3 regions of the Serratia sp. LSHTC3 genome follow, and region 3 is predicted to be linked to each of the others. Evidence: predicted binding sites of a transcription regulator. Region 3 holds the regulator's gene; each other region holds the start of a gene.
The links. The regulator Fur, encoded in region 3, represses iron uptake genes when iron is present. The targets are predictions, from matches to a motif close to ATAATAATGAGAACNACTATCAA.

Region 1: a site for Fur is predicted at 3,452-3,474, ahead of feoA (ferrous iron transporter A). Genes of this name have one in related genera too.
Region 2: a site for Fur is predicted at 1,890-1,912, ahead of fepD (Fe(3+)-siderophore ABC transporter permease). Genes of this name have one in related genera too.

Annotation. Positions count from the first base shown of each region.
Region 1 covers NZ_JBXUNP010000007.1:72,047-77,384, reverse strand. The annotation lists gene AC2CGI_RS21720 (YdgH/BhsA/McbA-like domain containing protein) at 154-438, shown strand; gene AC2CGI_RS21715 (FeoC-like transcriptional regulator) at 483-722, opposite strand; gene feoB (Fe(2+) transporter permease subunit FeoB) at 722-3,037, opposite strand; gene feoA (ferrous iron transporter A) at 3,109-3,333, opposite strand; gene AC2CGI_RS21700 (Tex family protein) at 3,941-5,338, opposite strand, start outside.
Region 2 covers NZ_JBXUNP010000001.1:319,780-325,117, forward strand. The annotation lists gene fepG (iron-enterobactin ABC transporter permease) at 1-819, opposite strand, end outside; gene fepD (Fe(3+)-siderophore ABC transporter permease) at 819-1,874, opposite strand; gene fepB (Fe2+-enterobactin ABC transporter substrate-binding protein) at 2,087-3,094, opposite strand; RNA gene AC2CGI_RS01550 (RtT sRNA) at 3,288-3,411, opposite strand; tRNA gene AC2CGI_RS01555 (tRNA-Lys) at 3,487-3,562, opposite strand; tRNA gene AC2CGI_RS01560 (tRNA-Val) at 3,570-3,645, opposite strand; tRNA gene AC2CGI_RS01565 (tRNA-Val) at 3,685-3,760, opposite strand; tRNA gene AC2CGI_RS01570 (tRNA-Val) at 3,790-3,865, opposite strand; gene gltX (glutamate--tRNA ligase) at 4,160-5,338, shown strand, end outside.
Region 3 covers NZ_JBXUNP010000005.1:289,304-294,641, forward strand. The annotation lists gene AC2CGI_RS19670 (beta-N-acetylhexosaminidase) at 1-2,191, shown strand, start outside; gene fur (ferric iron uptake transcriptional regulator) at 2,440-2,886, opposite strand; gene fldA (flavodoxin FldA) at 3,216-3,755, opposite strand; gene ybfE (LexA regulated protein) at 4,011-4,298, opposite strand; gene ybfF (esterase) at 4,555-5,328, opposite strand.

The DNA of each region.
Region 1 (5,338 bases), on a different contig from region 3:
GCGGCGATTTTCATTTTGGCGTTTCGTCTCTGGGAAACGGGCCCCGTCAGGGAAAGCAACGAGGCCTGAGGATGTCGCGGCAGCCTGCGGTACTACGCATGGATTTTTGACGGCTTTCATAACAGATAAATTATCCATTGAGAGGTTAGTGTCATGAAATCATTGAAGATGATTATTGCAGCGGCAGTGCTGGGTTCGGTGTCTTTCGGCTCCATGGCGGCAACCCTGCTGACCAAGGAAGATCTGGATAAGAACCCGGGTAAATACGAGAAGATCGGCACCGTCACCACGACGGCGGAAACCACGTCACCGATGGACGCCAAGGAAGAGCTGTCCAAACTGGCTGACGAAAAGGGCGGTCAATACTACGTGATCCTGGCAGGCCGCGAACACGGTAAATTCAGCGCCATCGCCGAAGTTTACAAAGACAAACAATAAGCCTTGAACGGTAATGGGGCGCCCGTCATTGGCGCCCCTTATCTTCAGGCTTTCAGTCGGTAGAACACCGTGCTGCACCCCTGGCCCTGCGGGCAGCTTTTGCAGCCGCCGCTCAAACAGGCGCCGTCATCCTGTTCGATGCGCTCCACTTTCCCCATCGCCGTCAAACGATCCAGCATCGCCTGCACCAGCGGCAGCGGCGTCGCCAGCGATTGGCTGAGCTGCTGCGCCTGGGCGCTGCCGCGCAGCGCCAGCGCATCGCGCACCTGCAGCAGCCCGGCCATCAGTGACAGCTCCCTTTGGCGCCCTGACAACAGGCCGCCGGCGTGGCGTTGCCCAGGCGCACCGTGACGCGGCTGCGCGCCCGGCGCAGGCCGAACAGCACCAGCAGATTCACCAGCAGCACCGCCAGGATCGCCGTCAGGCTGTACTGCGGGTGTTGGTTGAAGGTCGCCGCTTGGTAGAACAGCGTCGCCAGCGAGTAGGCCACGTTCAGCCCCCACAGGATGGAGAATGTCATCCAGCCGCGGCTCGATTCGCGGGCGATGGCGCCCATCACCGAGACGCAGGGCACATACAGCAGCACGAAGATCAGATAGCTGTAGGCGGAGATGCCGGAGCCGAATTTGCTGCTCATCACGCCCATCGAGCCGACGCCCATCTCGCCGTCGCCCTTGCTGGCTTCGATCGGGTTGGACAGCACGCTCAGGCTGAAGGTGTTTTTCAGGCCGTCCCAGGTTTCCTGCAGCGCGCCGCCCAGCTCATCGAGCAGGTTGAAGTTGGCGGCGTCGAACGCCTCTTTGTTGATGTGCTCGGCGGTATACAGCGTATTCAGCGTGCCGACCACCACTTCTTTCGCCATCGCGCCGGTCACCAGGCCGACGGTGGCCTGCCAGTTATCGCGGTGGACGCCCATCGGCTGCAGCAACGGCGTCAGCACCTTGGAAACCGTGGCCAGCGCGGAGTCGTTGATGTTGTCGACCGTTTTGCCGCTGAACGAGAAGCTGTTAAGGCCGCCGATGAATATGCTGGCCACCACGATCACCTTACCGGCGCGCAACACGAACCCTTTCAACCGCTGCCAGGTTTGCAGCAGCAGGCTTTTCAGGTGCGGCACGTGGTAAACCGGCAGCTCCATCACGAACGGCGAGGCTTCGCCGCGCATGAGGGTGTATTTGAGTACCAGGCCGGTGAGGATCGCCACCGCGATGCCGAGCATGTACAGCGAGAACACCACCCCTGCGCCGTCCTGGCCAAAGAAGGCGGCGGCAAACACCGCGAAGATCGCCAGCCGGGCGCCGCAGGACATGAACGGCGCCATCATGATGGTGATCAGGCGCTCGCGTTGGGCGTCCAGCGTACGGGCGCCCATGATGGACGGCACGTTGCAGCCGAAACCGACGATCAGCGGCACAAAGGATTTGCCCGGCAGCCCGAGCGCCTGCATCAGGCGATCCATCACGAACGCCGCACGCGCCATGTAGCCGGAGTCTTCCAGGAACGACAGGAACAGGTACATCATGCCGATCTGCGGCACCAGCGGCAGCACGGTGTTGATGCCGCCGCCGACGCCCTGCGCCAGGAAAACGGTCAGCCAGTCGGGGAAGTGCAGGGTGTAGCCGAGCCACTGAATGCCCTGAATGAAGATCGCCGCCGAGCCGATATCGAAGATCGGCTGCAGCGCGCCGCCGATGTTGATCGCCAGCAGGAACATCAGGTACATCACCAACAGGAAGATCGGTACGCCCAGCCAGCGGTTGAGGATCACTTTATCCAGCATGTCGGTCAGGCGGTTGGGCATCGCCTGCTGCGAGTTGCTGACCGCGTCGCTCAGGGTGGCGATAGACTGGTAGCGCGCGTCAGCGATCACCAGCGCCGGGTCTTCTTGCTGTTGCTGTTGCAACGCCTGAATGGCCGCAGGCAGCAGCGCGACGGCGGGACCGGCCAGCCGGTGGCTGTAGATGTCGCCTTCCAGCATCTGCAATGCCAGCCAGCGGCGTTGCACCGCCGGCAGCGTTTGCGGCATGGCATCGCTCAGCGTGGCGACCGCTTTCAGCAGCAACGGCGGGTAGTTCACCAGCGCCTGCTGTTCGTTGAGGCGATGATTGTCGATCATCTGTTTCAGCACGCCGATACCGTCGGCGCGGGTGGAGATCATCGGCACTACCGGGCAGCCGAGGCGTGCCGACAGCGCGGCGACGTCGATATCGATATGCTGGCTTTTGGCGATGTCGAGCATGTTCAGCGCCACGATGCAGGGAATGCCCAGCTCCAGCAGCTGCAGCGTCAGGTAGAGATTGCGCTCCAGGTTGGAGGCGTCGACCACGTTGATCAGCAGATCGGCGTCGCCGCTCAAAATGTAGTGGCAGGCGATCTGCTCATCGAGCGAGGTTTGCTCTGAAATGGTGGTCAGGGAGTAGGTGCCGGGCAAATCGACCAGCCGCACGTCGGACTGCGGGGTAGTGAAATGGCCTTCTTTGCGTTCGACCGTCACGCCCGCCCAGTTACCGACCCGTTGGCGTGCGCCGGTCAGCTGGTTGAACAGCGTGGTTTTGCCGGAGTTCGGGTTACCGATTAAGCCGATGGTGAGTTTTTTCATAGTTCTGCGTGTCGTCTTCAAGGAGAGCCGCGCCGGCGCAAGGACGCGTCGGCAAATGGAGGTGCGCCGGTTCAGGACTGGCCGTCGAGCTGCAGCAGCGCCAGATCCTTCCTGCGCAGCACCAGGCTGACGCGGCGGGTTTTTATTTCTATCGGATCGCCCAGCGGCGCGACGCGCACCACGTCGAACGAAGAGCCGGGCAGCATGCCGAGCGATAACAGTTTCTGGCGGTAGGCCGGCGCAATTTCACCGGAAAAGCCGACAATCTTATATGTGTGTTTAGGTTGAAGCTGCATGTGATTAACCTTCCGGGTGCCGATGAACATCGGGCTGATGATAATTGGACGTTGCCGGCGAAAATGCCACGCCGTCGGCGGTATTCATCCATAAGGTCATGCAATAAAGTGAGCGCAAATAATAGTAATTATCATTATCGCGTTCAATACAAAAAGTAGGGGTATTGTAACCAATTATTATGGCGTCGACAGTTTTTGGTTGTGTCGTCTTGATAAGCCCCGTTTTACCACTGCTTTTACTCGGCGACAAATGAGAATGGTGAGTTAAATCAGTTGCGTATTTGTAGCCGAGTTTTCTCGTTTGCAAATATTGATGGCGTTTTTCCCTTATTTATTTCTGATGAAAGGCAATTCAATAACATTATTCCGCCGTAATGCGAGCGGTAACCATTTGTGTTTCGCTCACAATTCGCAAAATGAAAAATGCGTGTTAACGACGTTGTTAATAAACGGCTGCAGAAGGGATGTTTGCCGCTTTAACAATGGGAGGGCGGTCACGCAGCAACGGGAAATAAAAAGATGAAGGTTTATTGAGACGGGTCAAAAAAATGCCGCAAGTTTTCTTTCTCGGAAAGGGCGGAGCAGGCTCCGCCCTGTCGGTTCCGACTTAGCGTTTCTTGCCGAATGCCGCCGCCAGCGCGTCGCCCATGGCGCTGTTGCCGGCCGGCGCCGCGTTGCGCGGTTTGGCCTTGTTGCCGCCTGCCGAACGGTTGGCGTTGTCGCGCGTCTGGGCAGGCGCGTTGCCGCCGCGACGCGGTGAACCCTCGCCCGGTTGCTCATCCAGGCGCATGCTCAGCGCAATGCGTTTACGCTGCAGATCGACTTCCATCACCTTCACTTTGACGATGTCGCCGGCTTTCACCACGGTGTGCGGATCTTCGACGAATTTGTCCGCCAGCGAGGAGATGTGCACCAGGCCGTCCTGATGCACGCCGATATCCACGAAGGCGCCGAAGTTGGTGACGTTGGTCACCGAGCCTTCCAGGATCATGCCCGGCTGCAGATCGTTGAGGGTTTCCACGCCTTCGGCGAAGGTGGCGGTTTTGAATTCCGGACGCGGGTCACGGCCCGGCTTCTCCAGCTCTTTCAGAATGTCGGTGACCGTCGGCACGCCGAACTTGTCGTCGGTGAAATCAACCGCTTTCAGGCTGCGCACTGCGGAGGCGTTGCCCATCAGATCCTGCAGCGCCTGCTCGGTGGCGGCCAGGATGCGTTGCACCACCGGATAGGCTTCCGGGTGAACGGTAGAAGCATCCAGCGGGTTGTCGCCGTGGTTGATACGCAGGAAGCCGGCGCACTGTTCGAAGGCCTTCGGCCCCAGACGGCTGACCTTCAGCAGCTGTTCACGGTTGCTGAAGCGGCCGTTCTCGTCGCGCCAGTTGACGATGTTCTGCGCCATCATGCGCGTCAGGCCGGCCACGCGGGTCAGCAACGGCACCGACGCGGTGTTCAGATCGACGCCGACGGCGTTTACGCAGTCTTCCACCACCGAGTCCAGTTTCTTCGCCAGCTGGCTCTGGCTGACGTCGTGCTGATACTGGCCGACGCCGATGGATTTCGGGTCGATCTTCACCAGCTCCGCCAGCGGATCCTGCAGGCGGCGAGCGATGGACACCGCGCCGCGCAGCGATACGTCGAGATCCGGGAATTCCTGCGCCGCCAGTTCAGACGCGGAATACACCGACGCGCCCGCTTCGCTGACGATCACTTTTTGCGCCCGGACTTCGCCGAACTGCTTTTGCAGGTCGAGATAGAAGCGCTCGGTTTCACGTGAAGCGGTGCCGTTGCCGATGGCCACCAGCTCCACGTTGTGTTTGATGCACAGCGCCGCGACGATGGCGGCGGCTTTCGCCGCTTGCCCGGTGTGCGGGTAGACGGTGTCGGTGGCGACCAGTTTGCCGGTCGCGTCGACCACGGCGACTTTCACCCCGGTGCGCAGGCCCGGATCGAGGCCCATGGTGGCGCGCATGCCGGCCGGCGCGGCCATCAGCAGATCATGCATGTT
Region 2 (5,338 bases), on a different contig from region 3:
GGAAATCGGCCCGGCGGTGGCGGTGACGGCGGCGGTGAGGGTAACGCCGAACAGCATCAGCCACAGCCGGCTGCCTTCGGCGTTAACGCCCAGCGCGCGCGCCGTGTCATCGCCCATTTCCAGCAGCTGCAGCCGTTTGCCCATCAGCAGCGCGGCCGCGGCTGCCAGCACGATGAACGCCGTGGCGGGCTGGGCTTTTTGCCAGGTCATGCCGTTGAGCGAACCGGCCTGCCACATGGCGGCGTCCATGGCGCGCTCGAGCGAGGCGGTGATGATCAGCCAGGTGTTGGTGGAGACCAGCACCGCGCTTATGGCGATGCCGACGATGATCAACCGGAAGCCGGCGATGCCTTGCCGCCAGGCCAGCAGATAGATGGCCAGCGCGGCGAGAATGCCGCCGGCCAGCGCGCCGCCGGCGATGTAATAGTAGCCGCCGTTGAACAGGGTGATGGCGATCAGCGCGCCGGTGTAAGCCCCCATGTTAAAGCCGATCACGTCCGGGCTGCCGAGCGGGTTGCGGATAATCGACTGGAAGATGGCGCCGCTCATGCCGAGCGCGGCGCCTAACAGCAGCGCCATGGCGATGCGCGGCAAGCGCCATTGGGTGACCACGGTGACCAGGTTTTTCGGCGCCTCGCCGGTCAGCGCGGCAAAAACCTGCTCCAGCGAAAGTTGCAGCGTGCCGTAGCACAGGGCGGCGACGGCCATCGCCAGACACAGCGCCAACAGTGAAAGGTTGACCAGCAGCAGGCGCAGCGGCAGGCGCCCGTTGATGACGCCGTCCGGGCGGCCGATATGCAGCGTATGCGGCAGACTCATCACAGACCCCCCAGCGTTTTCTTGCGGCGCACCAGCCAGATCAGCACCGGCGCGCCGATGAAGGCCGCCACGATGGAAACCCGCAGTTCACCGGCCGCCAGCAAGCGGCCGACCACGTCGGCGCACAGCAGTAAAATCGGTGCCAGCAGCATGGAGTAGGGCAGGATCCAGCGCTGGTCGGGGCCGACCCACCAGCGGGCGATATGCGGCACCATCAGGCCGATGAAACTGATCGGGCCGACGGTGGCGGTCGCCGCGCCGCACAGCAGCGTGATGGCGATCACCGCGATCACCTGAGTCAGCACCACGCGCGCGCCGAGTGCGATAGCCAGATCTTCCCCCATGCCGATGGTATTCAGCGGCCGGGCGATGAGCAGCGTCAGCAGGCAGCCGAGCAAAATGGCGGGGGCGGTGACCGGCAGCGTGGACAGCGTGCGGATATCCAGCGTGCCGGCCTGCCAGAAGCGCAGTTGGTCGAAGGTTTGCGGATCGATCAGCGACAGCCCGGTGGTGATGCCGAGCAGCACCGCGCCGATCGCCACGCCGGCCAGCGTCAGCCGCACCGGGTTGATGCGCCCGCCCGCTAGCGTGCCGATCAGGTAGACCAGCAGGGTGGTGAGGGCAGCGCCGGCAAAGGCGTAGGCCATGTAGCTTTCGGTGGTGGCGGCGCCGAAAAACATGATGCCGATGACCACGGCGAAGCTGGCGCCGGCGTTGATGCCGAGCACGCCGGGATCGGCCAGCGGGTTGCGCGTCAGCGCCTGGATCAGCGCGCCGGCGGCGCCGAGCGCCATGCCGGCCAGGATGCCCGCCAGCGTACGGGGCACCCGGGCATTGAGAATGATGGTGCTGTCGGAACCGCTCGCGGCGCCCTGCAGGCTGAGCCAGACGGTATGGAAGGGGATGGCTTTGGAACCCAGCATCAGGCTGGCCATGATGCACAGCAGCAACAGCGCCAAACCGATACCGAACCCGGCGATGCGTTTGAAGCCACTGGCGTAAGCTGCGTGCGGAGCGGACGAAAGCGTCCGCTCAGTCGGAGTGGGTACGTTCACACCGGTAACTCCTGTATGATTTTTATTCTCATTGTTATTTGCGTTCATGCGGGGCAATAGTAGCACGAGTTTACGCCCGCATGCACCCGCCGGTTGGTGGCAAAGGTGCGTGGACAATGTTAATAACTATTGATATTTCAATTGATTGAATGTGAACGTTCGCCCCGCTTGCGGAAAGTGTCGGCAGGGGGCTGACCTGCCGACGGCGTGATTCAGGGCTTTTTGAACAACCGTTCGATTTGATTCAGCATGTTGGTGGCGCTGTAGTAATCGAGGCGGAAGGTGTCGTTGCCGACGGCGTAGACGTGCCGCTGTTCCACCGGCTCCAGATGTTTGAGGAACGGGTTGGTCAGCACCTCTTGCACTTTGCGCTCATTGGTGGCGAACAGGATCAGGGTTTTGCCATTCAGACCTTCGGCCATTTTTTCGCCGGAGATCTGGATGATGTCATGGCGTTTACCCATGCTGGTGTTGCCTTTGGCGCTTTCCGGCGGGGTGGCCAGTTGGAAGCCGAGCTGGGTCAGCAGTTTGCCCTGGGCAGAACCCGGCGTCCACAGCATGGCCTCGCGGCCGTTGTCGGCATACACCAGCGGAGTGGTGGGCTGCGGCGGCAGCGCGATCGCCTGTTTCACTTGCTCCACGCGCTGCTCGAAACGATCTTCCGCCTGTTTGGCGCCGGCTTCATGACCGGTGATCTCGCCGAGCTCGCTGGCCAGCTGTTGCCAGCTTTTGTCGCCATAGTCGAGCACCAGAGTCGGCGCAATGGCGGACAGCTGGTCATAAAGTTTCAACGCCGAATCACCGCCGGTCGCGGCGACGACGATCAAATCCGGCGCGGCGGCGGCGACGGCCTCGGCATTGGGCTCCACCTGGTACAGCCGCTCGACGTGGCGCTGTTTGGCCACCTCGCTCCACTGGGTAAAGAAACCTTGTTTATCGGCCACCAGGGGATTTGGGCTGGTGGCGGCGCTGGCGACCACCGGGGCGTCGATAGCCAACAGCGTGCCGGTGATGGTGACGCTGGTGGACACGATGCGCTGCGGCGGTTTTTCCAGCGTGAATTTCCCTTTGACGCTGTCGATGGTGCGCGGCCAACTGCCGTCGGCTGCGGGGGCGGACGGTTTCTGTCCGTCGCTCTTGTCGTCCGGGCCGCAGCCGCTGAGCAACAGGCTGGAAGTGGCGATAAATGCAATGAACAGCTGGCGTAAGGATAGGGTCATGAGCGGGCTCTTTCTTTCCTTGAACTAAGGCGTATCAATCCGGCTGAGGATTGGCTGTGTGGTGGATGCCGGCTAATTTACCATTCAAGCCGCCAAAATGATAACCATTCGTATCTCAGCGCGTGGTGAATAAGAAGAAAGGGAGGCGAACGGCAGAAACGAAAAAAGCGCCAAAAGGCGCTTTTTTCTGAATTGGTGGGTCGTGCAGGATTGATTCGGCCTGTGGCCTCACCCTGCGGGCAACGCTGCGCGTTGTCGTATCGCTGCGCGATGCTCGAACCTCTACGGTTCTTCATCCTGCACGACTCGGTAAACTATGCCTGCGAGAAGATGAAGTCAGAGGTGGGTGGCGCAGAAACGAAAAAAGCGCCAAAAGGCGCTTTTTTCTGAATTGGTGGGTCGTGCAGGATTCGAACCTGCGACCAATTGATTAAAAGTCAACTGCTCTACCAACTGAGCTAACGACCCGCAGATGTGGTGGGTGATGACGGGCTCGAACCGCCGACCCCCTCCGTGTAAAGGAGATGCTCTACCAACTGAGCTAATCACCCACTTCAGGACTTCCAGGTTACTGCTAAACGAGAGAATGATGGTGGGTGATGACGGGCTCGAACCGCCGACCCCCTCCGTGTAAAGGAGATGCTCTACCAACTGAGCTAATCACCCTCATTCGTTCTCATTTTTTCTCAACAAGATGGTGGGCGATGACGGGCTCGAACCGCCGACCCCCTCCGTGTAAAGGAGATGCTCTACCAACTGAGCTAATCGCCCCGTCTTGTTGGAGTCGCATTATAGGGATAGTTCAAAGTGAGTCAACGGTTTTTAAAATGATTTCAATCGTTCGCCGCAAATTTAGGCAGGGCGCGATAATAATCGCCAGCAGCGCCGATTCTTTGCGCGATGCTATGCGAAACTCGCCGCAAAACGCGCGAAATCGACCGGTGCAATATCGTGTCGGCGTTGAGGAATTAGCGCGTGGTGATACAATGTCGTCCACTCTTTTTTCAATTCCGAGCAATCGTCGGCAACCGCCGACACGCGTTGCGTAATAAGGCAGTGAACCCAATGAAAATCAAAACCCGTTTTGCACCGAGCCCGACCGGCTATCTTCACGTCGGCGGCGCGCGTACCGCACTTTATTCCTGGTTGTTCAGCCGCCATGCGGGCGGTGAGTTCGTTCTGCGTATCGAAGATACCGATCTGGAACGTTCTACCCAGGACGCGATCGACGCAATTATGGATGGCATGAACTGGTTGAACCTGGATTGGGATGAAGGCCCGTATTTCCAGACCAAGCGTTTCGAACGCTACAACGCGGTCATCGATGAGATGCTGGAGCAGGGCACGGCCTATAAATGCTATTGCTCCAAGGAACGTCTGGAAGCGCTGCGCGAGAAGCAGATGGAAAATGGCGAAAAGCCGCGTTACGACGGCCACTGCCGCGACAGCCAGTGCAGCCACACCGACGACGAGCCGCACGTGGTGCGCTTCCGCAACCCGCAGGAAGGGTCGGTGATCTTCGACGATAAAATTCGCGGCCCGATCGAATTCAGCAACCAGGAGCTGGACGATCTGATCATCCGCCGCACCGACGGTTCGCCAACCTATAACTTCTGCGTCGTTGTCGATGACTGGGACATGGAAATCACCCATGTGATCCGCGGTGAAGACCACATCAACAACACCCCGCGCCAGATCAACATTCTGAAAGCGCTGGGCGCGCCGGTGCCGGAATACGCGCACGTGTCGATGATCCTCGGCGACGACGGTAAAAAGCTGTCCAAACGTCACGGCGCCGTGGGCGTGATGCAGTACCGCGACGACGGCTATCTGCCGCAGGCGCTGCTGAACTACCTGGTGCGTCTGGGCTGGTCCCACGGCGATCAGGAGATCTTCTCCATCGACGAGATGAAAGAGTTCTTCACGCTGGAAGCGATCAACAAATCCGCCAGCGCCTTCAACACCGAGAAGCTGCAGTGGCTGAACCACCACTACATTAACCATATGCCGGCGGAAGAAGTGGCGGTGCATCTGGCATGGCACGTTGAGCAACTGGGCATTGAAACCCGCAACGGGCCGGAACTGAAGGATATTGTCAAGCTGCTGGGCGAGCGCTGCAAGACGCTGAAAGAGATGGCGGAGTCCTGCCGTTACTTCTACGAAGACTTCAGCGAGTTCGACGCCGATGCCGCCAAGAAGCACCTGCGTCCGGTCGCGCGTCAGCCGCTGGAAGCGGTGCGCGCC
Region 3 (5,338 bases):
CGCCAAGCCGAAAATGCTGGCGAATACCGACACCGAAAATCTGGACCAGTTCGTGGCGCCGTTCACCGGCGATCAGTGGAAGCGCACCAAGGACGACAAAAACATTCTGATGACGCCGGCTTCGCGCTTTGTCAGCAATGCCGATCTGCAGACGCTGCCCGCCGGCGCGCTGCGCGGCCAGATCGTGCCGACACCGATGCAGGTGAAAGTGCACGCACAGGACGCCGACCTGCGCAAAGGGGTATCGCCGGATCTGAGCACGCTGGTCAAGCCGGCGGCGGACGTCGTCAACCAGCGCTTCGCGCTGCTGGGCGTGCCGGTTCAGGCCAACGGTTACCCGATCAAGACCGACATCCAGCCGGGCAAGTTTAAAGGCGCGATGGCGGTGCCGGGCGCTTATGAGCTGAAAATCGGTAAGAAAGAGGCGCGGGTGATCGGCTTCGATCAGGCCGGGGTGTTCTACGGGTTGCAGTCGATCCTGTCGTTAGTGCCGAGCGACGGCAGCGGCAAGATCGCCACGCTCGACGCCAGCGATGCGCCGCGCTTCCAGTATCGCGGCATTTTCCTTGACGTGGCGCGCAACTTCCATAAGAAGGACGCGGTGCTGCGCCTGCTGGATCAGATGGCGGCTTACAAGCTCAATAAATTCCACTTCCACCTGAGCGATGACGAAGGCTGGCGCATCGAGATCCCCGGTTTGCCGGAGCTGACGGAAGTCGGCGGCCAGCGCTGCCACGATCTGAGCGAAACCACCTGCCTGCTGCCGCAGTACGGCCAGGGGCCGGACGTCTACGGCGGCTTCTTCAGCCGTCAGGACTATATCGACATCATCAAATACGCCCAGGCGCGCCAGATTGAGGTGATCCCGGAGATCGACATGCCGGCGCACGCCCGCGCGGCGGTGGTCTCTATGGAAGCGCGCTACAAGAAACTGCATGCCGCCGGCAAAGAGCAGGAGGCCAACGAGTTCCGCCTGGTGGATCCGACCGATACCTCCAATACCACCTCGGTGCAGTTCTTTAACCGCCAGAGCTACCTGAACCCGTGCCTGGATTCCTCCCAGCGCTTTGTCGACAAGGTGATTGGCGAGATTGCCCAGATGCATAAAGAAGCCGGGCAGCCGATCAAAACCTGGCACTTCGGCGGCGATGAGGCGAAAAACATCCGCCTGGGCGCCGGCTATACCGACAAGGCGAAACCGGAGCCGGGTAAAGGCATCATCGACCAGAGCAACGAAGACAAGCCGTGGGCCAAGTCGCAGGTTTGCCAGACGATGATCAAAGAAGGCAAGGTGGCCGACATGGAACACCTGCCGAGCTACTTCGGCCAGGAGGTCAGCAAGCTGGTGAAGGCGCACGGCATCGACAGAATGCAGGCCTGGCAAGACGGCTTGAAAGACGCCGAGAACGCAAAGGCGTTCGCCACCTCGCGCGTGGGCGTCAACTTCTGGGATACGTTGTACTGGGGCGGTTTCGATAGCGTCAACGACTGGGCCAACAAAGGATATGAAGTGGTGGTCTCCAACCCGGACTACGTCTACATGGACTTCCCTTACGAGGTGAACCCGGACGAGCGTGGTTACTACTGGGGCACCCGCTTCAGCGACGAGCGCAAGGTGTTCAGCTTCGCGCCGGACAACATGCCGCAGAACGCGGAAACCTCGGTCGACCGCGACGGCAACCACTTTAACGCCAAAAGCGACAAGCCGTGGCCGGGCGCCTACGGTCTGTCCGCTCAGCTGTGGAGCGAAACCCAGCGCACCGATCCGCAGATGGAATACATGATCTTCCCGCGCGCGCTGTCGGTGGCGGAACGCGCCTGGCACCGAGCCGGTTGGGAGCAGGACTATCGCGCCGGCCGTGAATACAAAGGCGGGGAAACCCACTTTGTCGACACCAAGGCGCTGGAGAAAGACTGGTTGCGCTTCGCCAATATCCTGGGCCAACGAGAACTGGCCAAGCTGGACAAAGGCGGCGTCGCTTACCGTCTGCCGGTGCCGGGCGCGCGCGTGGCGGGCGGCAAGCTGGAAGCGAATATCGCGCTGCCGGGATTGGGCATCGAGTACTCCACCGACGGCGGTAAGCAGTGGCAGCGCTATGATGCCAAGGCCAAACCGGCGGTCTCCGGCGAAGTACAGGTGCGCTCGGTCAGCCCGGACGGTAAACGTTACAGCCGCGCCGAGAAGGTCTAAGCCCGGCACATCGGCCTGTCGTCATGGCGGCGGGCCGCTTAACGAAGGGGGAATGCGTTCGCCCCCGCGCGTGCCGGCGTGGGGCGGATGTTGAAGTGAGAGCAGTACGTGGAGTCGCAGTGCCGCTGCAATTGTAGTATTTCATGACATGATCTTTCCCCGGCTTGCCCGGGGATTTTTTTGCCCGTTGTACGGCGGGCATAAAAAAACCGCCTCAATGTGAGGCGGTTTCTCATAGCCGGTGAGGCTTATTTCTTGTCGTGCAGCGATTCGTCTTCGCGGCAGTCACCGGTTTCACAGTGGCCGTACAGGTACAGACTGTGGTTGGTAAGCTTGATGCCGTGCTGCTTGGCGATATCACGCTGGCGCACTTCGATGGATTCGTCGCTGAATTCGATCACTTTGCCGCAGTCCAGGCAAATCAGGTGATCGTGGTGATGCTGTTGGGTCAGCTCGAACACGGACTTGCCGCCTTCGAAGTTGTGACGTGTCACAATGCCCGCATCGTCAAACTGGTTCAGTACGCGATAAACCGTTGCCAGGCCGATCTCTTCGCCCATATCAATCAGTTTTTTGTACAAATCTTCCGCACTGACGTGATGGCATTCCGGATTTTGCAGTACTTCCAGGATTTTGAGTCGCGGAAGCGTGACTTTTAAGCCGGCCTTCTTCAATGCGATGTTGTTGTCGGTCATGCGAATTCAGTCCTGTTACTATGCTAATCAAGTTGAGGCGTACTCGCCTGTGGCATCGGTCGGCACAAAGAGTTAATGCGTCTCATTATAGAACCGGTTGTACTAAATGGAAACCGCCGGTTGTTAACAAAGATATAATTGCACTATTGCATGTTTTGCATGCAACGCCTTGATGGATGGGATAAACCGATATCTCAGTCTACCGTGACGGGGTGGGAAGTTACAAATCTGTAGCTTCTATCGCAGCAATCCCTGTTGCCGATGACGGCCCTGTCGGCACACTATGCACTTTACAGGGCCTTTGTTCAACCTTTCGCCAGTCCCGGCGTTTAGCCGACGATATCGGCCAGGCTCAGCTCTTCGACAATCTGTTTGACCCAGGCGTCGACGCGCTCATTGGTCAGCTCCGGCTGACGGTCTTCGTCGATCGCCAGACCGATGAAGTGGTTGTCGTCCGCCAGGCCTTTGGAAGCTTCGAAGTGGTAGCCTTTGGTCGGCCAGTGGCCCACGATGGCCGCGCCGCGCGGTTCGATGATGTCGCGGATGGTGCCCATCGCGTCACAGAAGTATTCCGCGTAGTCTTCCTGGTCGCCGCAGCCGAACAGCGCCACCAGTTTGCCGTTGAAATCGACTTCTTCCAGCGTCGGGAAGAAATCGTCCCAGTCACACTGCGCTTCACCGTAGTACCAGGTCGGGATACCCAGCAGCAGGATATCGAACCCTTCCAGGTCTTCTTTGCTGCTTTTGGCGATGTCGTGCACTTCAGAGACGTCGTCGCCAAACTGTTTCTGGAGAATTTTCTGGATCATTTTGGCAATGTTTTCGGTATTGCCAGTGTCGCTGCCAAAGAAAATGCCTACAGTAGCCATATCGCGTATAACCTTTAAATTCAATTAATTGCATTACTCGGCGCCGGCACTGCCGCCGATTAAAATGATGCCATGGCAAGAGCCTTTCGCCACGGTGGCGGGCGCCGACAGGCGCAGTCTCTTACCGGTAAATGCGTATCATGCCAGAAAGTGGCGCCGGGGTTTTATCGCATTTATGCGATGCCGAAGGATGAAGAAAAGCGTGGTCGATCCGGCGTTGTCCTTAACGCCGCGCCGCGCGTGCGGCCGAAGAGATCAATGTTCCGGCTGTTCTTCCGCCAGTTGCGCCAACAGCATCTGCTCGATGAGTTCGCTGCGGCTGATGTTGCGCTGTTCCGCCAGTTTGTTCAGGGCGTCCACCGCATCCGCGTTGATTTTCAGCTCTACGCGCCGCAATCCGCGCACTTTATCGCGCCGTAACTGATTGCGCTTATTGATTCTAAGCTGTTCATCGCGGGAAAGCGGGTTGGTTTTCGGGCGCCCCGGACGGCGTTCATCTGCGAACAGATCCAGCGTCGTGCGATCCGTTTGTTCTTTTGCCATAGGTAGCGGTACTGCAAGGGAGTTTGCATCAAAAAGCGCTCGCACGCTTCCGGAGGCATCGGTTAACACACTTCGGGCCAATAAACCCTAACCCAAATTTACCCCCGAACCGGCGTTCGCGAACGCGCTGGCGCGGCGGCAAAATTATAGCGCGCCATATTACCCCAGCAGATGGAGCGGCGACAATGCCTAACTGCGGGCTAAACGCGCTAAGCCGTTATCTTTAGCGCGTTTTTTCGCCAGGTGAGCGCGTTTTTCAGGCTTCGCCGAGGAAACGGTGGATGGCGCGCAGCACCGCTTCCGGTTTTTCGGCGTGCACCCAATGGCCGGTGCCGGCGACGACGTGCGCGCGTGCCTGCGGGAATTGGCGGGCGATGTCTGCACGGTAGCTGTCCTGCACGTACGGCGACAGGCCGCCGCGAATGAACAGGGTCGGGTGTGGCCAGGCCGGGACTTCCTGCCAGCCGGTGATGTCTTCGTAGCGTTCGATCAGCACCGGCAGGTTGAAGCGCCATTCACCGTTATGGAAGGACTTCAGCAGGAACTGGATCACGCCTTCTTCCTGCAGGTAGTCGCGCATCAACTGGGCGGCCGCCTGGCGCTGGGTAATGCCGGCGGCGCTGACGGCCTTCAGCGCGGCGAAGATCTCGTCATGGCGTCGGGTCTGGTAATCCACCGGCGCGACGTCGATGACGATCAGCTTGGCGATGCGCTCGGGCGCGATGGCGGTCAGCGCCATCGCCGCTTTGCCGCCCATCGAGTGGCCGATGACGATCGCTTTCTCCAGCTGCAGTTCGTCGAGCAGCGCCAGCAGATCTTGCGCCATGGCGGGGTAGTTCATGTCGTCGGCGCGCGGGGAGAGGCCGTGGTTGCGCAGATCGACCTTGATCACACTGTGCTGTTTATGCAGATCGCGCGCCAGCACGCCCAGGTTGTCGAGATTGCCGAACAGCCCGTGGATCAGCAGCACCGGCAGCGCGTCTGACTCGGCGGCCAGCAGTTGATAATGTAATTTCATGGCGAAGTTCATACAGAGAGAG